Regions from separate parts of the Sediminibacillus dalangtanensis genome, predicted to be linked through region 2. Evidence: riboswitches for the same ligand, from Rfam matches in the RefSeq annotation. Region 2 holds a riboswitch; each other region holds the start of a gene.
What was found. A riboswitch is a leader RNA that binds a small molecule or an ion and turns the genes downstream of it on or off. The one in region 2 is predicted to bind S-adenosylmethionine.
Positions count from the first base shown of each region.

Region 1: it holds a riboswitch for S-adenosylmethionine, as region 2 does, so the genes downstream of both, ERJ70_RS06520 (5-methyltetrahydropteroyltriglutamate--homocysteine S-methyltransferase) here and ERJ70_RS01105 (iron-containing alcohol dehydrogenase family protein) in region 2, are expected to answer to the same signal.
Region 3: it holds a riboswitch for S-adenosylmethionine, as region 2 does, so the genes downstream of both, metK (methionine adenosyltransferase) here and ERJ70_RS01105 (iron-containing alcohol dehydrogenase family protein) in region 2, are expected to answer to the same signal.

Region 1 covers NZ_CP046956.1:1,275,478-1,283,620, reverse strand. Annotated here, with positions in the region: gene ERJ70_RS06550 (quaternary amine ABC transporter ATP-binding protein) at 1-681, opposite strand, end outside; gene ERJ70_RS06545 (thioesterase family protein) at 720-1,190, opposite strand; gene ERJ70_RS06540 (L-carnitine dehydrogenase) at 1,193-2,167, opposite strand; gene ERJ70_RS06535 (beta-keto acid cleavage family enzyme) at 2,164-3,057, opposite strand; gene ERJ70_RS06530 (TetR/AcrR family transcriptional regulator) at 3,621-4,157, opposite strand; gene ERJ70_RS06525 (alpha/beta hydrolase) at 4,319-5,269, opposite strand; SAM riboswitch class I at 5,437-5,541, shown strand; gene ERJ70_RS06520 (5-methyltetrahydropteroyltriglutamate--homocysteine S-methyltransferase) at 5,909-7,039, shown strand; gene ERJ70_RS06515 (heavy metal translocating P-type ATPase) at 7,057-8,143, opposite strand, start outside.
Region 2 covers NZ_CP046956.1:191,381-199,523, reverse strand. Annotated here, with positions in the region: gene ERJ70_RS01120 (ABC transporter substrate-binding protein) at 1-1,225, opposite strand, end outside; gene ERJ70_RS01115 (arabinan endo-1,5-alpha-L-arabinosidase) at 1,480-2,550, opposite strand; gene ERJ70_RS01110 (family 43 glycosylhydrolase) at 2,566-3,726, opposite strand; SAM riboswitch class I at 3,958-4,059, shown strand; gene ERJ70_RS01105 (iron-containing alcohol dehydrogenase family protein) at 4,152-5,240, shown strand; gene ERJ70_RS01100 (carbon-nitrogen family hydrolase) at 5,272-6,066, shown strand; gene ERJ70_RS01095 (DUF4064 domain-containing protein) at 6,127-6,540, opposite strand; gene ERJ70_RS01090 (ABC transporter permease) at 6,568-7,515, opposite strand; gene ERJ70_RS01085 (ABC transporter ATP-binding protein) at 7,502-8,143, opposite strand, start outside.
Region 3 covers NZ_CP046956.1:2,618,463-2,626,605, reverse strand. Annotated here, with positions in the region: gene ERJ70_RS13185 (ABC transporter permease) at 1-541, opposite strand, end outside; gene ERJ70_RS13180 (ABC transporter ATP-binding protein) at 519-1,298, opposite strand; gene ERJ70_RS13175 (ABC transporter substrate-binding protein) at 1,311-2,303, opposite strand; gene pckA (phosphoenolpyruvate carboxykinase (ATP)) at 2,603-4,183, opposite strand; gene ERJ70_RS13165 (thiol-disulfide oxidoreductase DCC family protein) at 4,359-4,745, shown strand; SAM riboswitch class I at 4,828-4,933, shown strand; gene metK (methionine adenosyltransferase) at 5,146-6,345, shown strand; gene ERJ70_RS13155 (hypothetical protein) at 6,387-6,647, shown strand; gene ERJ70_RS13150 (sigma-70 family RNA polymerase sigma factor) at 6,769-7,302, shown strand; gene ERJ70_RS13145 (LCP family glycopolymer transferase) at 7,286-8,143, shown strand, end outside.

The DNA of each region.
Region 1 (8,143 bases), 1.1 Mb from region 2:
TGCTTCATCCAAGTCATGCGTAATAAACAAGACGGTTTTGCCAAGTTTGTTTTGCAGATGAAGTATTTCATCCTGCATTTCTTTTCGGATGATCGGATCGAGCGCACTGAAAGCTTCATCCATTAAGAGTATGTCGGTATCATTGGCTAACGCTCTCGCAAGCCCTACCCGCTGCTGCATTCCACCACTCAACTGATTCGGATAACTAGCTTCATAGCCTTTCAAACCCACATCCTCGATTGCTTTTTCTGCCTTCTGGTACCGTTCCTGCTTGTCGACTCCTTGAATTTCCAAGCCATAAGCCACGTTGTTCAATACAGTCCGGTGCGGCAACAAACCGAATTTCTGGAAGACCATGCCGAGTTTTTTGCGTCGTGTTTCGATTAAGTTGGTCGTATCCATCTTGGTGATATCTTCACCTTCAATCAAAACTTCTCCGTCTGTCGGCTCGATCAGTCGGTTAATCAAGCGGATAAGCGTCGATTTTCCACTTCCGGACAGTCCCATAATGACGAAAAATTCACCCGGTTTGACAGCGAATGTTGCTTGGCTAACACCAACAGTCATGCCCGTTTTTTCTAATATTTCGCTTTTTTGTTCCCCGTTTTTCAATCGTTTCAGCCCCTGCTGGGGATGGGAGCCAAAAATCTTGGTCAGATTATTAACTTCAATCTTATTCACAAGCATTCTCCTCTCTTGAAACCACCGGGCAGGACGGACTAGCGTTTAATACCGATGTGCCTGCCCGCTTGTTTCGGTGTTGATAAATATTGCTGTGCGTCGCGCAGCTGCTCGATGGCAGCCGCGACCGGATCGGGGAATGGAGCAGGTCGGCCTTGCTCGGTATTGATTCCCATCAGCATTTGCTCGCTTGTGGCCAGCAAATCACCATCAGCGTTTTTCATGGTGAAAAATACATGCAGACGTTTTGTGTCATCATCCAGCAATTGAATATCCAGTCTTAGTTCCTGGTCGCGATGCGCCTCTTGCAAATAACAAATATGCGTCTCGAGGGTGAAAATTGTATATCCCCAACTTGTACGGGTTTCCTCATCCAATCCAATATCTTCAATAAATGCATCAACGGCCTGGCTGAATGCTTTCGCATAGGCAGCATCGTTCATATGGCCGTTATAATCCACCCATTCATCATGGACACGGTTTTGATAATGAAACGGCTTGTCGGTCATCTTTACTCACCTCTTTTAGCAATACTTTTTGTTTCCGGCCAGTAATCCTCCACTAAATCCAGCACTTTGACGAGAAATTCATTCCGTTTGCTTTCCAATTCGGCAATAGAAGCATCACCAGCATGGGATTCGCAGCCTTCAATAACCCTTTCTTTCAACTCATCGGTCAACTCTGGTGCGACCAGTTTGGTCCACGGCTGCTTCAATGCTGGCCCGAATTGTTCGAGCATATGGCGCATTCCTTGTTCACCGCCGGCCAAATGGAATGTCAGGAATGGCCCCATTTGCGCCCAGCGCAGACCTGCTCCATAAATAATGGCGGCATCCACTTCCTCGGTTGTTGCCACTCCGTCATTCACCATATGAAGTGCCTCGCGCCACAAAGCTTCCATTAAGCGGTCGGCTAAATGACCCTCGATTTCTTTACGGATGACCAGCGGCTTCATTTGGATAGCAGCATAAACTTCTTTTGCTGCATCGATCGTCGCCTGACTGGTAGCTTTTCCGCCGACCAATTCCACTAATGGCAAAATATAGACCGGGTTGAATGGATGGGCGACAACGAGGCGCTCTGGATGCTGCAAACCTTCCTGCAACGTCGATGGCATAATGCCGGAAGTACTCGAGCCGATGATTGCGTCCGGCTTGGCATGCTGATCAATGCTAGCCAGCACGTTTTTTTTCAGTTCTTCCCGTTCCGGTACGTTTTCTTGAATCAGATCAGCTTGTGCAACTGCTTCTTCTATGGTAGGAACAAAGCGCAAGCGATCAATGGTTGCCCCTTCAGCCAATCCGATTTCCTTCAGGGATGGCCATGCCAATTCCACTGCACGGCGCGTTTTCTCTTCGGCTCCTTCTGCAGGATCAAAGGCTACGACATCATGACCATTAGCCAAGAAGCGTGCGATCCAGCCATTGCCGATAACCCCGGTGCCGATGACTGCAAATGTCTTCGTTGATTGTGTTGTTTGATTCATGATTTCATTCCTCCGTTCGGGTTTCTCAATCCGTAAGATTCACGGGCTTCTTGTGGTGTCATCACTTCCATACCGTTTCCGTGCAGCATAGTGATCGCCTTTTCGACAAGCTGATCATTCCGCGCAAAAACACCTTTGCTCAAATACAGGTTGTCTTCCAATCCCACGCGGACATTGCCGCCTAGCATCGCTGCTTGAGCAGCGATTGGCAATTGCATTCTGCCAATGCCAAATGCAGACCAATGGGCATTTTCAGGCAATCGATTTTTCATGTACGTCATGGTTTCGACATCCGCTTCCGCTCCCCAAGGAATACCCAGGCAGAACTGGAACATTGGATCACCGTCTATCAGTCCTTCATCGATCAATTGTTTAGCAAAACGAAGGTGGCCAGTGTCAAAGCATTCCAGCTCCGGCTTCACTCCACTGGCCTGGACAAGCTTTGCCTGTTCGCGCAGCCAGTCTGTCGGGCTAAGATAAATCATGTTCCCAAAATTCGTACTGCCGCAGTCCAACGTACACATTTCCGGGAGCAGCTCTCCTACCGGCTCGTGTCTCTCTGCCGGTGTTTGCATATCGGTTCCGTTCCCTCCGGCTGCCGGTGTGTCAAGACTAGGGATGAAGTCTCCACCCCCACCTGAAGTAATGTTGATAATCACATCTGTTTCCGATTCACGGATACGGTCTACAATCTCTCGATAATGATCAATATGATGACTGATCCCTCCGGTCTCCGGGTCACGGGCATGTACATGTGCTACAGTGGCCCCGGCTTTCGCGGAAGCAATGGCTGCTTCTGCAATTTCTTTCGGTGTGACAGGTACATGCTTGCTTTTTTTCGTCGTATCCCCTGCGCCAGTAACGGCTGCAGTCAAAAGAACTTTATTCATGAAGGATTCCTCCCTATTTATTTCGTAAGTAGATTTTACATTTTACTGTACTGTCCGGACGGTTTGAAAACACGTTTTAAACTATACCATCCAGACGGTTTTGTTTCAAACCGTTCATCATTATGTAAGGGGTTACATTCCTTTTCTTCCATGGAAGGATGACCGCTCAATCCCTTGTCAGCAGTGGTAGGAGGGAGGGTAATAAAACTTTTTTAAATTTGTTCGGGATTGGTGAAATATGTAGAAGGTGAGATAGGTTTAAGACCTCGAGGGGGTAGGCGCTGGAGCTAGACATCTCTGAAATTAATTTATAAAAAACAAAACCCGAGCGAATTCGAATGGTTCGAATTCGCTCGGGTTTTGTGTTGGTCACGATGGTTTTGTCCCATCCTCCAGGTGTACTATTCTTTTTTCGTTCAATATTTTGGAGCAGGATTCAGCTATCATGTAATAACATGCGTTTTGCTAAAGAGCCGCTGATGTATCGACATTTCACAGCCTGAACCGGATAAGATAACCCTGACAATCCTTTAACAGTGTTTTTTTAAATAAAGGGAGCAACCTTATTCGTCGGCCCACTCTAATAGTGTCTTGTAAACCTCTTCCTTTTTCTCCTGCTCGATATGGTAAATATCAAATAACTCCGCCAGCCAGATACCATCTGAAGCAAGACGGATAATGGTTGCCTTTACGGGATCAATCCCATCCTCTTCAATTTCCTGCTGCCATTCAGCATACAGTTCCCGAATGGGATCAAGCAGTTTTTCATTGACCGCCTTTGCTGCCAGCAATCCGGCATTCATGTCTTTATTTTGATATACTTGATTAAAAGTGACGTTTACATAGGCACGCACCCACTGCCCTTTTTCTTCCGGATCCATTTCTGCATTGTTGGCGATTTTTTCCCGATAGTTATTGGTCAAGTGTTCCACCATTCCTTCTACCAGGGCTTCTTTGGAAGGAAAATGGTACAATAATCCTCCCTTACTGATACCAGCTTCCTCCGCAACAGCTTCCAAGGTCAGATTAAATATCCCTCGTTCGCTGACGATTTTGGATGCAGCAGTAAGTATTTCTACTTTTCTAGAATGTCTGCCCATGAAAATCTCCTCTTGATTATCATATTTTATGCCCTTTACTATACAACCTGGACGGTATCGTTTCAAATATATTTTTATTATAACTAAACTCTCCTCTTTGCCAAAAACGCTTACAATCCTGACAAAGATGCCTTTCGTTAAAGAGGAAAATTCTTTCCGTTTCAGAAACCAAGAGCCGACTCGATAAATGCTTCCAATCGTTTTTGAAATTCGGCAGTCGCAGCGGCGTAAGCATCCGTATGCCCAGCTCCCGGTACGATCCACAACTGTTTTTCGCTATCGGCTGCCTCGTACAATCGATGCGCCATTTCGGTGGGGACGAGTTCATCCCGGTCGCCATGTATAATAAACAACGGCCGGGTGTTGTCTTTGACCTGCTCAATGGCCGAAGCCTCGCCAAACCAGTAACCAGCGCGAAGTTTAGTCATACCACTAGTGATAGATATCAAGGGAAAAGCAGGCAGATGATACAAATGCCGAAGTTGATGAGACAATTCCTCACTTACATCCGTATATCCACTATCCGCAATAATTCCTTTTACTTGAGAAGGCAAATCTTCTCCGCTGGTCATCAATACTAATGCGGCTCCCATTGAATTACCATGCAAAAAGATGCTATCCATTCGATAATCATCGATTAACCGTTTTATCCATCCTTGGTAATCCAGGCGATCGTGCCAGCCATAACCGATATAATCCCCTTCGCTCTCCCCATGGCCACGTGCATCCGGCATAAGAATCGAAAATCCATGATCATAATAAAATTTGGCTAGGTCACCCATTTGCTGCCCATAACCTCGATAGCCATGTGCCAGTATAACTGCTTTCCCGGACTCTTGCGGATTTTGCAAATAATGAGCCTTTAGGTTCAATCCATCATAGGATGTCATTTCCAATTCTTTGAGTTTCTTAGCGGCAAACCAGTCCTGCGCTTCTGCCAACAATTTACGGTCTGCCTCGCTACTCGGCAACACCGGTGGCTCTTCGCTATAAAGTTCGACTTGTTCCCCCCGATTGACTCCCTGGTTATAAAAATAATTACTTCCACCCAGAAGCGCAACTGTTAGCAGAACCACAATGCCACCGGTAATCCAACCTATTCTCTTTTTCATTCCATCCCCTCTTATAAATCTATTTAACTATCTTTTTATCATTATAGCGGAAATAAATTGGAAGCGCATTCATTTTATTGCAGCAATGAAAATTTGAAAAATTCTGTTGTGTTTCTTTTTCATTTAGTGTATGGTTAATGACAATTAATCATGCAAATTGAATAAAGCGCTTATCAAGAGAGGTTGAGGGACTGGCCCGAAGACACCTCAGCAACCAGCCAAATTCGGCATGGTGCTAAATCCAGTAGACATATGTGTCTAGCAGATAAGAAGAACGTGGATTAAAAGAGCCTTCTTCTTAGAAGACTCTTTTTTGTTTTTTTGGCTTGCACTTTTAAGTGGAGGAAAACCGGTAAAAGTGATTTCCAGCTTTCCTTTACAAGTTGGGTGCTAGTATCATGCTGTGGAAATACCTGCGATGATAGTCTGCGTACTGTTTTCCAACTATGGGAAAAGGATGCATAGTGTTTCTTGAAACAGGCGCCTCCAACAAACAAATAACTATTGTGCTGGAGCGATTGGTTAACCTTGTTCAAACAGAAGGAAATCAAGCACAATCCCAATCTACGTTACTATCTTTATGCAAAAGCACCATCATTAGGAACCAACATTAACTCACTAGTTGAAAGGAAGATTCTTATGGAAAAAAATCAATTTGACCAACCTGTAAACGTGCTTCCTACCCCACCGTTTAAGGGAGATCATGTCGGCAGCTTGCTGCGTCCGGAAAGGCTTAAACAGGCACGTTTGCAACGGCAAAATGGAGAAATAACAGCAGAACAACTTCGAAACGTGGAAGACGAGGAGATTATCCGGGCAGTGGAAAAACAAAAACAGGCGGGTCTTCAGGCTGTGACAGACGGAGAATTCCGCCGTTCCTGGTGGCACTTCGACTTTCTGGAGCAACTTGATGGCGTAGAAGCTTACGTACCGGAAAGCGGTATTCAATTCCATGGTACAAAAACGAAAGCACGCGGAATTAAAATCACAGGAAAAGTCAATTTCAGCGAGCATCCAATGGTGGAAGATTATAAATTTTTACATAACATAGCCGGAGACCATACCGCCAAAATGACGATACCGAGTCCCAACATGTTGTATTTCCGCGGAAAACTGGAATACTCTCCTTATGAAGACCAGGAAGTCTTTTTCGCTGACTTAACCACTGCGTACAAAAAAGCGATCCAAACTTTTTATGATGCCGGCTGTCGCTATTTACAACTCGATGACACATCCTGGTCGTTGTTCTTCTCGGAAGACGGACGTGCGCGGATACGTGAAAATGGACAGGACCCAGACGAACTCAGCCGCTTTTTTGCCCGATGTATCAACGAATCTATTGCCGATAAACCAGATGACCTGATCATTACCATGCACATTTGCCGGGGAAACTATCAGTCCACCTGGGCCGCTTCTGGTGGTTATGACGCTGTTTCTGAAGTGATTTTCGGCGGTTTGGATGTAGACGGTCTATTTCTTGAATATGACGACGATCGTTCCGGTGGATTCGAGCCACTACGTTTTGTCAATCGTTCAGATTTGCAAATTGTTTTAGGACTGGTCACCTCCAAACACGGTAATTTAGAGGACAAACAGTTGATCAAGAAACGCATCGAACAAGCTGCGGAATATGTAGACAAAAATCAGCTATGCTTGAGCCCGCAATGCGGTTTTGCCTCAACAGAAGAAGGAAACCTGCTGACAGAAGAAGAACAGTGGGCGAAATTAAAGCACATTATAAACATTGCGGATGAAGTCTGGCATAGCTGACAATCGGAGACTGCCAGCTAGCGCAAAAGCCGCAGCCCATTTAAAATAACCAGAATCGTACTGCCTTCATGGCCGATTACTCCTAATGGCAAATCGAGAAGCTGCAGAAAATTGGTCATGATCAATAACAGAATGACAGCAACAGAAAAGAAAACATTTTGTTTAACGATCCTGTTCATTCGCCGAGAAAGCGATACAGCGTCGGCGATCTTGCTTAAGTCATTTTTCATCAAGACGATATCTGCTGTTTCCAGTGCCACATCGGTACCTGCCCCCATGGCTATTCCCACATTAGCCGTGGCCAGGGCGGGTGCATCATTGATGCCGTCACCGACCATGCCGACCGTTCCATACTGATCTTTCAATCGGTCGATATAAGTTAACTTCTCATCAGGCAGACACGCTGCCTTAAAATCATCGATTCCACATTCCGCTGCTATTGCTGCAGCAGTTTTTTCGTTGTCCCCGGTCAGCATAACGGTCGTAATGCCATTTTTTTGCAATGTTTTTAATGCCGCAGCCGTTTCCGGTCTAACCGTGTCTTTGAGGGCTATCACTGCAGCGATCCCCCTCTCGTCGGCAGCAAAAACAACCGTCTTTCCCTCTGCAGCCAACCGACCGGCAATTCCTCCTTGAAATTCGGCTGCCTCTTCGCTTCCGACAAATTCAGCACTGCCTATTTTCCAACTCGATTCTCCCAATACTGCCTTAATCCCGTGGCCGCGTTCCTCGATTACTTGTTCAGGTAAAGACTTCGGGAAGTATTTTTGTGATTCTGCATATCGTACAATCGATTGAGCCAAGGGATGATTGGAGTTCGCTTCTATCGCCCGGATATTTTCTAAAATACTCACATCGTCATCACGGAAATAAGCATCGGTAACGTGAGGATGCCCTACTGTCAGCGTACCTGTCTTATCGAAGGCTACAACCTTGATTCGGGACAGTTTTTCCAGATGGATTCCGCCTTTAAACAGAATACCGCTTCGGGCACCTTTGGAAATCGATGATAGCATCGCCGGCATGATGGAAGCGACCAATGCACACGGTGAAGCTACCACCAGGAGCACCATGGCACGATAAATCGTTTCCTGCCAGCTCCAA
Region 2 (8,143 bases):
CCGGCGTTTTTTCTGTAATATTCAATGTGTTAATTTCATCGCGGACATCCAGAAGGACATCAAAAATATTATCACCAAAGTAATCATAGTACTTGTTGTCTTCGCGTACTACTTCACTTTCCCAAACGTCCCAGCGCGGAGGATCAAAACCAAGCACTGTCCACAACTTTTCACTGCCTTCTTCCGAGAGCTTCGCGTATGCTAAAAATTCCTTGGCCAGGTCCGGGTCCTCTGACTGGTTGGTAACTACTGTACCTGTTCCACCCATTCCTGCGGAACGGTTGCCGCCTTCTTCCCAGGCAGGCATTGGACGGATTGCTATCTTACCTTTCAAATCAGGCATGCTGTCAATAAATCTTCCCATATACCAAATAGGAGCAAGAATTGACGCAGCACCACCATCGTTCATGTATCCATAAAATTCTTCAGACTGGTTCATTCCACCCGGTGTTATTTCCGCAATTTTTTCCTTATAGATTACATCATGCAAAAATTGCAGCGTCTCTGTATTGACCTCGTTATCAATCGTTACGTCTCCATTTTCATTGAAAAAATCGGAATTTCTCTGCGAAACAATTGGCCAAAAATCCATCAGAAAATCAGTTGTACCAACATTCCACATAACAGCATCTGTATTTTCCGTTACTTTTTTTCCTGCTTCGACATAATCGTCCCACGTTTTAATCGAATCAATATCTACCCCGGCTTCCTCCATGATTTCTGTATTGTAATACATCACCGTAGCGCCCACATGTGTGGGAACACCATAGTAGTTTCCATCCTTCGCATACAATTCAAAACGTGAAGTAACTGCTTGATCCAGTACAGGCTCAATATACTCATTCATTGGTTCAAGCTGCGGTTCTCCCTGCATATAGTTCGCGTAACGTCCTAATTCAATGTCTGCAATATCCGGAGCACCCTTTCCTGATTGTAGCGAAAGAAGAAGATTGTTATGCATCTGGTCATAAGGATACGTTTCTGCCACAAGTTTGATTGGCCTATCCGGATTTTCTTCATTCCATCTTTCCGCAGCATCCCTAAATAAGTCAACGTGCTGACCGACAAACGTCCAATAGGTCAACTCTGTAGCACCTTCCAAATCACCACCTATCACTTCTGTCTCTTCCGCTTCTCCAGAGGCCTCTTCCCCTCCCCCACCGCACGCGGCGAGTAAAAGAACAATCAGTCCAATAATGATGGATAACAAAGTCTTTTTTTCCATTTTTTTATCCCCTTCCCCTTTTTAAATCGCTTACATTTCTACACATAAAAAATCGCTGAAATGACTGGCTGCGTTACCAATGACTTAACTTGTATGAACAATATGATAACGCATACATTTTACTTTTATTACAAGCTTTCAGAGGCACCCAACTCCATCAAGTATTCTTCGTTTATCTGAATATTAGCACCTTTCCAATAACTCGTCAATAAGTTTGGTCGATATTCTGGGTAACTTATACGTATAATTTTCTCTCAAGAGCTTTTCGAAGGCTTCTTTTCTAAATATGGCCATCCATCACGCCAGGAAACTCCCCATATCTGCATACGGATAATTCCTCCAGCATTTCCGTCATAGTAATGATGAACCATATAATCAATACCTCTGTCTTTCAGAAAGTCCTGGCCGCCCGGACCGATTTGGTTGTCCAGATTTCCCAGGATCACTTCTCCTCCTCCTTCTATCAAAGGGACACCATTTTGATCAACGTATGGCCCTGTAATCGACTCGGATCGTCCGACAGCAATTTTGTATGTACTGCTAAGTCCTGCACAGCAACGATCCCAGGAGGTAACCAAGTAATAGTAATCGCCCTTTTTGAAAATAGTTGGTGCCTCAATGGCATTATGTTCAGTTGTTGATGCTCTGCTTGCCAGTGTATATACTGGTCCTGTCGGCGTTGTCATATTCTGCAACTCTTGCAAATGGATACCGCTGAAATGGGAACCGAACACCAACCACCACTTTCCGTTGTCATGAAATACCATGGGGTCAATCGCGTTATACTGCTCCTGCCCCGGAGTAGAAGTCAGTACCGGCCCCTTGTCTATCCAGCTTTCAGGATCTTCAGGAGTACGTGTTGTGGCAACACCTATTGCAGAACGATTCGTACCAAAAGTGGAAACAGCATAATATAAATAAAAGGTATTCCCCTTTTTCACAACGTCAGGTGCCCATAAATGACTTACTCCATACGACTGCACCCAATCGGGTGCTGGTACTTCTCCGATAGCTTCCCAGGGGCCGCCTATAGTTCCGTTCGACTTTCGCAAATATATACCGCCCGGGTCGTCCGGGGTTCTGGCGATACCCGTGGAAGCGACATAATAGGTGCCGTTATCTTTAAATAAAGCCGGATCATGAACAGGGTCATCGACCACCCCTTCGACGTAATCCCCAATATCTCCTGACATCGGCACTTTACCAACGGGCGGCTTTCCATTTGCCACCACAACCTGTCCATCGCTCTGATCTTCAACTCCATAGGAAAACGCCGCGAGAACAAACAAAGCCATCATGAATAAAACGATTCTTTTTTTCACCATGTAACCTCCTGCTTTTTATCTCACGTAAAGCCTGGCCTGCACAGTGTCAGTAGGCAACGTCACTTTTTGGCCAGGAATCCCAAAATAAGGCTTCCCGTCCTTTTCCCAAAACAACTGTTGTACTCTTGCATGGCGATTATGGTCATATAGAGGATTCCCAGTGATGTGCTTGTATGGACGAGCATGATAGACAATGAAGTCAATCCCCTTATCATCTACAACGAAACTGTTGTGACCTGGTCCATATTCCCCGGTTACCTCTGATGATTGAAAAACAGGCTCTTTTTCTTTATACCAAGATTCTTTCTTAAGAAGGTCACTGTCCGATTCTGCTGAAAGCAGTCCCATCGCATAGCGGTCATCTGTAGCGCTTGCTGAATAGGCAATAAATACTTTCCCATTCCGTTCAAGAAACGCAGGGCCTTCGTTTACATGAAACCCTTGTTGCTCCCATTCAAATTCCGGTGTGGCCAGTAAGACTTGCGGTCCCACGATAGTCCAGGGATTTTTCATCTTCGCAATATAGAGGTTGGAAATGGTATCATTGTTTACCTTTTGCGCCCAAACAAGATAGCGGTCTCCGTGATGCTCAAAAGTTGTAGCATCGAGTGAAAAGCTTTGGAAATCGGTGTTTATTGCTCCTTTTTCGACCCATTCACCTTCTAATGGATTGGCGTCTGAACACTCTAGAACGTACGGACGAATCGCCCATATATCCTCTTGATCACCGGCTGCAAAATACATATACCATTTTCCATCAATGAAATGTATTTCCGGAGCCCAAATATGCTCTGACATTATCCCACTTTCATGTTTTCTCCAGATTACTGTTTCTTCCGCAGTCCGAAGCCCTTCGATTGTCTTTGCTCTTCTTAAAACAATCCGATCATAAAGCGGATAGGAACCGGTAAAATAATAGTAGCCATCTGTATGTTTAAGTATATAAGGGTCTGCTCGTTGTTCAATCAATGGGTTGACAAACGATGACTCAACTATTTTTCCGTGAATGGTATGCCATCCTGGGGTGGAATACATTTCTTCAGTTATCGTCTCCCACTGTACACAAAAATCCCCGGTTACTCCTCCTTCCATCTCCAATTTCACTGTTCCGGGTAAAACCGGTTCCATTCCTGTTTTCGTTTCAACTGTAAACGATTCCACTGTTGGATTTTTCATTTTCTCCCTCCTTCTTTTTCCATTATACACTCGGTTATTCATACGTACAACTATGATATTTTAGTTAATATACATTTATACGTACTTACGTATTACAAGTAGAAATGATGCCAACTCTTACAGTCTTCTGGCTAGAACTTTACAGGCATTACAATAGAGCAGGAACAACAGCCTTTCTTGACAGGATGTACTCGTGGTGGGATAATGCAAGCATCTATAGAGAATCTTATACTCTTATCAAGAGAAGGTGGAGGGAATGGCCCTGCGAAGCCCGGCAACCGGTGAATAGACTCACACGGTGCTAAATCCTGCAGCACTGCTGCAAGATAAGAGGAAGAGCCGGCACGCAACCTCTTCCTTTTGTGGAAGAGGTTTTTATATGGAGATGGATTATTGTTATATTAATAGAAAGCGAGGTGCTTACATTGAGTTCAATCCAAGTGCAAGGTGCTCCTGCCATCTATCATTGTTATCAAGGGGTATTGGAATTACTTCCTAAAAAAATTGCGGAACAACGATTTTCCCGCGGGCTGCTGCTGCATGGCGTGAAATCATGGGAAGCAGCGAAGCGTCACTTTGTCGATCCCGGAGTGCCGCTGACCTACCTATCTTATCATCATGAATGCACCCATGAAGAAGCCGGCCGGATTGGCAAAACAGCTCTTAAGGAAAATTCCGAGTTCATTATCGGAGTAGGCGGGGGGAAAGTTCTGGATTTGGCAAAAGCAGCCGGAAATCAAACAGGACTGCCAGTGATTTTGATCCCGACCTTGGCCTCGAACTGTGCAGCCTGGACACCGCTTAGCGTATTTTATGACCAGGAGGGGAACTTCGAAGAATACATTGTTTTTCCTCGAAGCACCTGGATGGTGCTCGTGGAGCCGAACATACTGATCGAGTCGCCATCTTCCTTTTTACGTGCAGGAATCGGGGATACTATCGCCAAATGGTATGAGGCTGACGTACTAACACGCGATCTTCCGACAAAAGCGATTCCCTTAGAAATCGCGTTGCAGGCTGCCCGCCTTTGTCGGGATACTTTGCTTACAGAAGGCACGGAAGCACTGAAGGCACTCAAAGCCGGTTCGGTCACTGATTCATTTAAACGGACGGTTGAAACCATCATTATGGCCGGAGGAATGGTGGGAGGTTTCGGGGATCAATACGGACGCATTTCAGGGGCCCATTCCATTCACAATGGATTAACCCACTTGCCGGAAACCCATTCGATTCTGCACGGAGACAAAGTTGCCTATGGTATTTTGGTTCAATTAGCGTTAGAAGGGCGACCGGATGAAATCAACAGACTGCTTCCGCATTATCGGGAGCTGGGGCTGCCAACAAGCTTGTCCGATTTAGGCATTGAACCGGAACGGAAGGGTGCAATAGAAACGATTGCCGCTGCCGCGACAGCGCCGGGAGAGTCGATTCATTTGATGAATATAACGGAAACACATCAGGTGGCAGACGGCATTCAACAGCTGGAACAGTGGCTGGAGAATGCGGCTCCGTAATCGGCAATAAGGAAAGGGGACCGGACCATTCATGAAGCAGACCTACGCACTAATCCAAATGGACATCGCTTTCGGTGATCCGCAAACCAATTTCCGGCATGCGGAAGAACTAATTAGAGAAGCGGTGGAGAAAAGAGCACCAGATACCATTCTGCTGCCGGAGCTTTGGACAACTGGATATGACTTGACACGCCTCGATGAAATCGCTGATGAAGATGCCAATGTGACGATTGCATTTCTGAGCAGATTGGCAAAGGAACTGGACATTAATATGATAGCAGGCTCGGTAGCCAATCGAGTGGACGAAGCGACAAGCAACACCTTGCTAGTAGTTGCCCGGACAGGGGATATTATCAAGCAATATAGCAAAGCGCATCTGTTCCGATTGATGGACGAGGAAAAATATTTAATAGAAGGAAACAGCGACGGAACTTTTGTATTGGAAAACCAAAAGAGTGCAGCGGTTATTTGCTATGATATCCGTTTTCCGGAATGGATCCGGACGCACATGCTGGATGACACAAAGGTTCTCTATGTCGTCGCTGAATGGCCGAAACAGCGCATTGATCATTGGCGGGCTCTCCTGATCAGCAGGGCTATCGAAAACCAATGCTTTGTGGTTGCCTGCAACCGCTCCGGTTCTGATCCTAATAACGAGTTTGGCGGAAATTCCATGATTATCGGCCCATGGGGAGAAGTTCTTGCAGAAGCAGGGCTGGAGGAGACGATTTTGACGGGAACCATTGATTTGGAGGAAGTAGAGAAAATCAGAGCGACCATTCCGATATACAGCGACCGTCGGACTGACTTATACAAACTGAAATAAGTGAATCTCAAGCAGAAATAAAGCCTGGATAGCATCCAGGCTTTGTGATAATATCATTATTTAGGCCGTTATCGTTGTTTTAGGCTTCCTTACCAAGGCCATAATACCAGCAATTAAGTACAACACTGCCGGAATCAGACTCATTCCCATAAACAAGACGAAAGACAAAACAGCGGTGATAATCAACATGATTCCTGCTGTTTTTGGCTTTTTATTGCCTTTCAACAATACGATGGCTACAATTCCCAGAATAATGGCCAGCAGCGAAATAATGATCAAGTACCAGCTACCGCCGGAAATCATTTCAGAGATGCTTCCCATATTCTCCATACCCTGTTCTGCAAACATATTTTCCATTTCCTGTACAAAATCATCGTTATTTTTCAACGTCATTAGCGTTATCCCGAAAAACGTGAAAAGAGCATACAGGATAGCCCCGATAACCCCAAGTACAATTTCTGCCGTTCGTTTCATTTCCAATTCCTCCTCTTTTTGAATTCTTTAGTGTCCCGCTACGTCCCGTTTTGTGAAAAACAACCAGGACAGGACCATGAAAATAACATAGTAAACGATCAGAACACCGATCGAAAATGACAACGTCATGCCTTCAATCAACGGTGTTCCTCTAAAATACTGCTCCAAGTTTGTGTTTGCAAACAAAATATATTTGGCCCAATCGTATTGCATGAAAAAGCCTATGATCGAGTTCCCGGCCATCATCAGGAAAATCGCAAACCCAATCGCCAAGCCGCTGTTTCGGAAAATCGAGGAAATCATAAATGCAAAAGTGGCCATCATCACCAGATTGATCAATTGCAATCCATAAGATCGGCCCATCTCTGCCCAAGCAGCTATTTGCGTATAATCACCTTGGTTTTGGATCACCAGCAAAGGGTTGGCACCATTGACCCCAAAAAATACCGCCCCGGTAATCCAGGAAAACACAAGCAAAAACACAAGCGATGTAAAGGCAAACAACAAAACAGATGCATATTTAGCAAACAAGATTTTTGTCCGGGCAACCGGCCGGATCAACAAAAGTTTGACCGTTCCCCACCGAAACTCGTGGGCAATGATGCCTGCTGCTACAATGATGGTGAATAGACTCAACAGAGCGGACAACATCACATTTTCCACCACAAACTGCCACGCATCGTACTCTAAAGGTTTAATGTCATTGTCCAGATAATAGTTGTTTTCCTGTATCCCCCAATGATTGGCGACATCCTCCTCACTGCTTCCCTCGGCAATTTCGGCATTTTCCTGCTCCAACTGCTGCCGCCAGTCATCACCATACTGTGCTTCGTCCACATCTCCTACTGTTTTACCGAGAATGGCTACACCAAGGATGATAGCTGCAAGGATGCCGAACATGATCCAGGTAGACTTTCTGGCAAAAAGCTTCGCTTGCTCGTTATAGACGAGCCTGAAAAAATTACTCAATCGCATTCTCCCCAATCACATCTAAAAATTTATCTTCAAGTGTCGAGCGTTGCACTTGTACACCAAATACGTCCACTTGCCCTTGTACAAGACATTTTACAATGCTCGGAATTTCCTCACGTTTCGCTGTCAGTTTGATATGATCGCCTTCCATGGTTGGTTCGAGCTGTAACGTCTGGCGCAGAAGCTCGTTTGCCCGGTCAAGCGGCACAGCCTCAATATGTATCATATCTTCGTCTGTTTTTGTCAGCGCTTTGACTGTTTCGATTGCGACAAGATCCCCGTTTTTTATAATGCCGATGCGGTCGCACATCATTTCTATTTCGGAAAGCAGGTGACTGGAGACAATGACGGCCACGTTTTCTTTTTCCGCCAAAGTCCGGATATACTGACGGATTTCTCTAATGCCATGCGGGTCGAGTCCGTTGGTTGGTTCATCTAAAATCAAAACCGACGGTCGATGCAACAAGGCTTGGGCGATACCTAACCGTTGGCGCATTCCAAGAGAGTATCTACCGGCTTTTTCGTGAATCGGCTTCTCCAACCCTACTAATGAAACAACTTCCTTGATCCGCTCCTCGGTAATGCCAGGCATCATTCTTGCATAATGGAGAAGGTTTTTCCAACCGCTCAT
Region 3 (8,143 bases), 1.7 Mb from region 2:
TACTGGCCCCAAAGCTTTTCAAAACCTTCACATAGTTCTCATCCACTTCCCGGAAGGCAGCATAGACCACTAAGGTTGTAATGATGACACAGATGATCGCTCCCATTGCTATAATCGAAACATAACCCGGTCCTAGGGCAACAATGATGATCGGCCCTAAGGCAACCTTTGGCATGGCATTTAGTACGACTAAGTAAGGGTCTAATATCTTGGATAGTTTTTCGGACCACCAAAGGATGGCAGCAAGAATAATTCCGAGGATCGTACCGACCGCAAAGCCGATAATCGTCTCGATAAGCGTCACGTGAAGATGAAACCAAAGAGACCCATCCAGCAGTTTTTCCGTGAACAGCAAGCCGACTTGGGAAGGCGAACTGAAAATTAACGGATCAATCCACTCTTGTCTGCTCGCCAACTCCCAGCAGGCAAAGAATACAACGAAAATGACGAACTGCCAAAGAATAACACTTTTCCGCTCGGATTTCCGGCGTTTTCGGTATTGTTCAAAAAGTTGATCGTCAGACTTGGTATTTGTTTTCAAGGGAATTCAACTCCTCCCAAATACGATCGAATAACAATTGATATTTTAAATGCTTCCTTGCCTGAAAAGGAGGCAGGTCCCTTAGTTCGATCGGTACTTCAAATATCTCCGCTATTTCTCCTGGATTTGCTTTCATCAAGTAGATTTGATCACTCATGGCAATTGCTTCGCCAATGTCGTGGGTAACGAGGACAGAGGTTTTGTGGTATTCCTTTAATAGATGGGAAACTAAATCTTCCAGCTTCAACTTGGTTTGATAGTCAAGAGCAGAAAACGGTTCATCCAGCAATAACAGCTTCGGATCAGTGATAAGCGTCCGGATCAATGCCGCACGCTGCCTCATGCCTCCAGATAGTTCGGCGGGATAAGCGTGGATGACATTTCCCAAACCGATTTCCTTTAAAAAGTCAATTCCTTTTTCTTGTACTTCTGCCGTTTGCTTTCGCTGGACTTTCGGTCCGATCAGAACATTATCGAGTATCGTTTTCCAAGGAAATAAATAATCCTGCTGCAGCATATAGCCAATCTCTGCTTCCGCATCTTCTACTTTAATGCCTGACAATGTCACTTCTCCACGGGTTGGCTTGATTAATCCCGAAATAATAGAAAGTAATGTTGTCTTTCCGCAGCCACTCGGGCCCAAAATCGAGATAAACGAGCCTTCTTCCACCGTAAAGGATATATTATCCAAAGCTTTTGTGTAGCTTTTTTCTGTGAAATACTGATGAGAAATGTGATTGAGAGCCAAGAAAGACATGGTTATCTCCTCCTATTCAGCCATCACATCTTCGGCAATGGTAGTGTTTACAAGCTCCTCATACGGGATATCCTCCGGCAGTTCCCCGGCTTCCTCCATGATTGCTTTAAGATTTTTCCATTCTTCTTCATCTAAAATTGGATCTTCTGCAAACGACCCTTGGCTTTTATAACGCTCGATAGAGGAGCTTAGAAGCTCTTTATCTACATCTTCAAAATAAGGTGCTACGATTTCAGCTATTTTTTTGGGTGGCTGTTCCTGGATATAGGTTTGCGCTTTGTAAATGGCTCTGGCGAATTTTTTCGCAGTATCTTCGTTATCTTTGAGAAAGCTTTGTTTTGCCATAAACACCGTGTACGGTACATGGCCGGACTCCTCGCCGAAGGAAGCAACGATATAACCATTTCCTTCTGCCTCAAACTTACTTGCTTGTGGTTCGAAAAGCTGAACGTATTCTCCGGTGCCGGATGTAAATGCACCCGGAATATTAGCAAAGTCGATATTCTGGATTAAGTTCAAATCTTCATGCGGGTCGATTCCATGCTGTTTCAACACATATTCGCCGACCATTTGCGGCATCCCGCCTTTTCGCTGTCCAAGAAAATCACTACCGATTAGATCTTCCCATTTGAAGTTATCATTTGGCTGTTTTGCTACCAGGAAGGTGCCGTCAGTCTGGGTCAATTGGGCAAAGTTGATAACCGGATCGTTGGCACCGCGCGCAGCTACATAAATGGATGTTTCGGACCCGACTAACGCCACATCTGCATCATCGGATAACAATGCCGTCATGGTTTTATCTCCTCCCCAGGTCGTCTGCAGCTCGACTTCCAGTCCTTCATCAGCAAAATACCCTTGTTCCAAAGCGACATATTGAGGAGCATAAAAAATACTGCGGGTAACCTCGGCGATTTTCACCGATGTTTTTCCTCCGTTCGAACTACATGCGGTTAATGCAAGAACACATACAAGTGTAAATAAGCTAAGCCAGTGGTTTCTTTTCATATCGGTCAACCTTTCGTTGAAATATATTCGGTTGGATTATTGTATGCGCAAGCCCAAAGTGTGTGAAATGCCCAGGGGAATAGAAGCTGGAAATGCGAAGAACAAGGAAGCTATTTTTCTTAGGTGACAGGATAAGGAATCGGAAGTTATCCTTAATCCTATTCCTAGTAAAGTACTCCTATTTATGGAGCATCGGAATGGTTCGGAGGAAGAGAAGAGGAATTAAAAAATCCTGCTGAGAAAAAATTTCTCTGCAGGATTTAGTGTGAATCGATTGCTCGTGGAGTCACTACATCTATTTATCCCTCGTACACAGGGCCGGCGTTTTTGATTTCCTCGCTTACTTTTGTAAAAGACCGGAAATTTTCATGAAACTTAGCTGCAAGTTGTGCTGCTTTTTCCTGGTAAGAGGAATAAGATTCCCAGGATTCCCATGGTTTCAGCAATTGGCTCGGAACACCAGGAATGGATTCCGGAATATGAAGCCCAAAATAGTCATCTGGTACCGTGTTTACTCCATCGAGACGCTGCTTCAGGACTGTGTCCACCATCGCTCTTGTATAAACAAGCGGGATTCTTTCCCCGATACCGAAAGGTCCTTTTATCCAACCGGTATTGATAAGGTAAACGTCTGCATCATATTGATCGATCTTGTCGCCGAGCATATCGGCATATACCGCCGGGGCAAGCGGCAGGAAGGGTGCACCGAAGCAGGCGGAAAAAGTCGCTTCTGGTGCGGTGATGCCCCGCTCCGTACCAGCCAGTTTACTGGTGTAGCCGCTGAGAAAATGATACATCGCCTGTTCCTTTGTCAATCTGCTGATTGGAGGGAGTACACCAAATGCGTCGGCAGTCAGGAATATAATCGATTTTGGATGTGGTCCCTTGCTTGGGAAAATGCTATTGTCAATATGGTCCAACGGGTAAGCAGCCCTTGTGTTTTCCGTCCGTTCCGTATTGGAGTAATCGGGCATTCCGTTATGACAGAAAACATTCTCCAGAACAGCACCATGTTTGATGGCATGGTATATCTGAGGTTCTTTCTCCTCACTTAGCCCGATGCACTTGGCATAACATCCCCCTTCGATGTTGAAAACGCCATTAGGTGACCACCCATGTTCGTCATCCCCGATAAGACAGCGATCAGGATTTGCAGACAATGTCGTTTTGCCTGTACCGGATAATCCGAAGAACAGGGCAGTATCTCCTGAATCACCGGTATTGGCGGAACAGTGCATAGGGAGCACTCCCTGTTGTGGCAATAAGTAATTCATAACGGAGAAAACTGCTTTTTTAATTTCCCCTGCATATTCGGTGCCGCCAATTAGGATGATTCTTTCTTCAAAAGAAATAATAATGAAAGCCTCTGAATTGGTGTTATCTCTTTTGGGATTTGCTTTGAAAGTGGGAGCGGAAATGACAGTGAACGCATTATGTTTACCGGCAGTCTCTTTGTCTTCCCGGATAAAAAGCTGTCGGGCAAACAAGTTATGCCAGGCAAATTCGGTGATGACTTCAATCGGAAGTCGGTAGTCTGTATCAGCTCCTGCCCAGCCGGTAAAGCGAAAAAGCGTGTCCTGGGAGCGAAGGTGCTCCATGACGCGTTCATACAAGGCGATAAAGCTGTTTTTATCCATCGGCTTGTTGATAGAACCCCAGTCAACTTGTTCAGCTGCTTCCCCTTCGTTTACAATGAACTTGTCTTTCGGAGAGCGTCCGGTATATTTTCCGGTAGTGACGCTGACGGCCCCATTGGCAGTAATGGTTCCTTCGCCGCGTTTCTCGATGATTTCTACCAGTGCTTCTGTAGAAAGATTGAATTGGCAGTTCTGCAGGATCGTTTTGCCCAATTTAGAAGCGCTTTCATTTGTTGGGTTCACTTGCTCACTTCCTTTGTGTAAATTGATAGCTTGATAACGAATAGTATAACATAATGATTAATATATAACATACTGGTTTACAAAATGAAAGGTGATCGTTAAAATTTCCGCTATTGCTTTATTTTCGTTAAAATAAAGGGAAGGGACTAGTAAAAGCTCAAAAAGGCGGGATAATATGGAACGTAAATCAATTGTACTCTACGATGGCGATTGTTACTTGTGCCGGCAGACAAAACAAGTAATCAAGCTGCTGGACTGGTTTGGCGCTTTTCGATGGCTATCGCTACAGGAATATGAAAAAAGGCAAACCGTTTCGAGTAAACAACGGGAAGTGATAAGGGGAGAAATCCATCTCGTGAAGCCTGATGGGAAAATAAGTACAGGTTACCAAGCTGTTCGATTTATGCTTGTCCGTTGTCCTTTAACTGCACCGCTGGGATTCCTGATGTACCTGCCGTATGCTGAAGTGATAGGAGACCCTCTGTACCGATTGATAGCCAAAAACCGTTATCGTATTTTTAAAAACAAGTGTACCAACGGTGTGTGCAAACTCCCTCAATAGCATAAGTTAATTCCAACCAAAAAGGTGGTAATTTATTGACATTGCCGGCATGTTTCGTTACGATAAAGTGCGAACGGATACTCTCTTATCCAGAGACGGCGGAGGGACAGGCCCGAAGAAACCCGGCAACCATCATGCAGATGAAAAGGTGCCAACCTGATGCAAGGTTTTACCTTGGACGATAAGATGAGAAAGGCCATTTTCCTTTCCTTCTCCTTATTAAGGAAAGGTTTTTTGTTTGATTAGAGGTAAAATACCATGCGCTCATGATTTTATTCGTATAGATGACAAAAAACAGTTTAACGGGAATGGAAATTCACCAGCTTAATGAAATTGTAATAACATACCTAGGAAAGAGCGGTTCCGTATTATTTGATGAAATGAAGGAGGATTTAGCAGAATGACTGCAAATCGTCGATTATTCACCTCAGAATCGGTTACAGAAGGACACCCCGATAAAATTTGTGATCAGATTTCTGACGCCATTTTAGATGAAATTTTGGCAAGTGATCCAGATGCTCGTGTGGCATGCGAGACAACTGTTACTACCGGTCTGGTTTTAGTATCGGGGGAAATCACTACCACTACTTATGTTGATATTCCAAGCATTGTTCGTAAGACAGTGAAAAATATTGGGTACACGAGAGCGAAGTATGGCTTTGATGCGGAAACTTGCGCTGTCCTGACCGCGATCGATGAACAGTCCCCTGATATTGCGGGGGGCGTGGATCAGGCTTTGGAAGCACGCGAAGATACAAGCTACGATGAAGAAATCGAAGCAATCGGTGCTGGTGACCAGGGTCTGATGTTCGGGTACGCAAATAATGAAACGCCAGAGCTAATGCCGCTGCCTATTTCACTCGCCCATAAAATAAGTAAGCGTCTGTCAGATGTCAGAAAGGAAAACATTCTGCCTTACTTGCGCCCGGATGGAAAAACCCAGGTGACAGTAGAATATGATGAAAATGACAAACCAGTAAGAGTGGATACCATCGTCATTTCCACCCAGCATCATCCGGAAATCGAGCTCAAACAAATTCAACAGGACATTAAAGAATTTGTCATTAAGCCGATTGTGCCGGAAGCGTTTCTGGATGAGAAAACAAAGTATTTCATCAATCCAACAGGCAGGTTTGTAATCGGTGGTCCACAAGGGGACGCCGGCTTGACAGGAAGAAAAATCATTGTTGATACTTACGGGGGATACGCCCGTCATGGAGGCGGCGCATTCAGCGGAAAGGACGCCACCAAAGTGGACCGCTCGGCTGCATATGCGGCACGATATGTTGCGAAAAACATTGTGGCAGCGGAACTAGCCGAGTCCTGTGAAGTCCAGCTTGCTTACGCCATTGGTGTGGCAGAACCAGTATCCATATCGATTAACACCTTCGGTACAGGGAAAGTAACGGAAAATGAATTAGTAAAAGCTGTGAGGGAATTATTTGACCTTCGTCCAGCAGGTATTATCAAGATGCTTGATTTGAAACGTCCTATTTATCAAAACACAGCTGCGTACGGACACTTTGGCAGAACCGATATCGAATTTCCTTGGGAAAAGACCGATAAGGTAAACAGTTTGAATGAATTTTTGAACCAGTAAATGTAACAATAGCATAGTTGAAAAGGGTAAAAAACCGAACGATGATTCGAAATTTTAATTATTCGATCTCGTTCGGTTTTTTTATTTTTATTTTAACCTGTGAAGTAACCAATTTCTCTTTTGAATCAATGGTGGTAAACATTCCGGTCCGGCAAGGTGCTTTGCTTAAGCTTGTCGGAGGACCAAACGATGTGGGTCATGCAAGCGTTGCCACAGGACGTGGCGGCTTTAGCCTGTACTCCTTTGAACAGGCGCTTGCGCTTTTCTTTATTGAGGTGGGTATGATGTTTGTGCATTTTTGATACCACAATCCTTTCTACCGATGAGGAGAGGCAGAAAATTTCTGGTTAATTCCGAAACTAATCGATTTCGGCTATCGTCTATAGGTGGAGTTAGCAAAGAAAGGTGGAAAAGAGGGGAGTTATGGAAAAAGGAGAAAAAGAAGATTTCTTAGAAGCGATAATGTTAAAACATGGGGATGATTTGGTAAGATTAGCATTCAATTATGTGAAAGATAAAGAAACTGCTAAAGATATGGTCCAAAATTCTTTCATTAAGTGTTATGAAAACTTGGGTAAATTTCGTTATGATTCAACCATCAAAACATGGTTATACCGGATCACCGTCAATCAATGCAAGGATTATTTAAGGAGTTGGCATTATCGGAAAGTCAAAACCAAAAGTGTGTTTGTGAATGCAATCAAATCTATTTCATCCTTAACAGAAAATGAGGTTATAAAAAAATCAGAATCTGAAGAGATGAAAAGTCTTATGTTCTCTTTGCCCGAAAGCTACAGAGAAGTTATTTATTTATATTATTACAAAGACTTATCCATCCCAGAAATAGCTGAAGTAACTGGTTTGAATCTTAACACCGTTAAAACAAGACTTAGGAGAGGAAAGCAAAGGCTGAAAAATTTACTAGAGGAGGCTGAGGTGTATGGGGAAATTTACTAAGCGAATTTCAAGATATGAAGATGATCATGATTTAACGTTTACGAGAGAAGACAGGATAGAAACACTTAGAAAAATCCATAGGAAACACAAAGGTAACCGAAGGGATTCTTTGTTCTACATTGGTAAACGTTTTGTCGGTCCAATATTAGGCACTTTCATTGCAGTACTTTTATTGATAGGGATTCTTTTACCAAAATTTTATCAAAATGACGGGATAAAACAGCCACTTTCAAACCATGCCTCTGAGCAAGAGCAAGAAAGTACTTCATTTTCCGTCTTACTAATGGGAAAGGATTCAACTGAGAATGATAATATGAGAACGACGGTTCATATTTTATTAACATACAACAGTACGGAGAAAACCATAAAGTTAGTACCGATTCCAAGAGATGCTTATGTGGAAATATATAATGCTGCAGGAGAAAAAAAACATGAGGATAAATTAATGCACGCATATGCTTTTCATTCGTCCCCTGAAGCTGTCTCATCCACAGTCTCAAATCTTTTCGATTTATCTGTTGATTACTATTCCATTTTTTCAGAAGAAGAAATATATGGAGGACTGGAAATAACGGAGGCTGAAAGAAGGGCAAATCATATACAGCTTGGAGATTTACTGGAAGAACAGTTAACCTTTTCGCAGCTAAAAAAGATCGTTGAAGAAAGCGAAACAAATATTCCGAGCGATGTTCTCACCCATTTCAAAATCGAAGAGAGTAATACGGACCCAATAGAGGTGGTTGACTTGGAGAATGGTGTAGAAGAAACTCATATGAATGGTATTTATTATATAAAGATTAAACAAGATACGATAGAAACAACGACCACTAAACTAAAACAG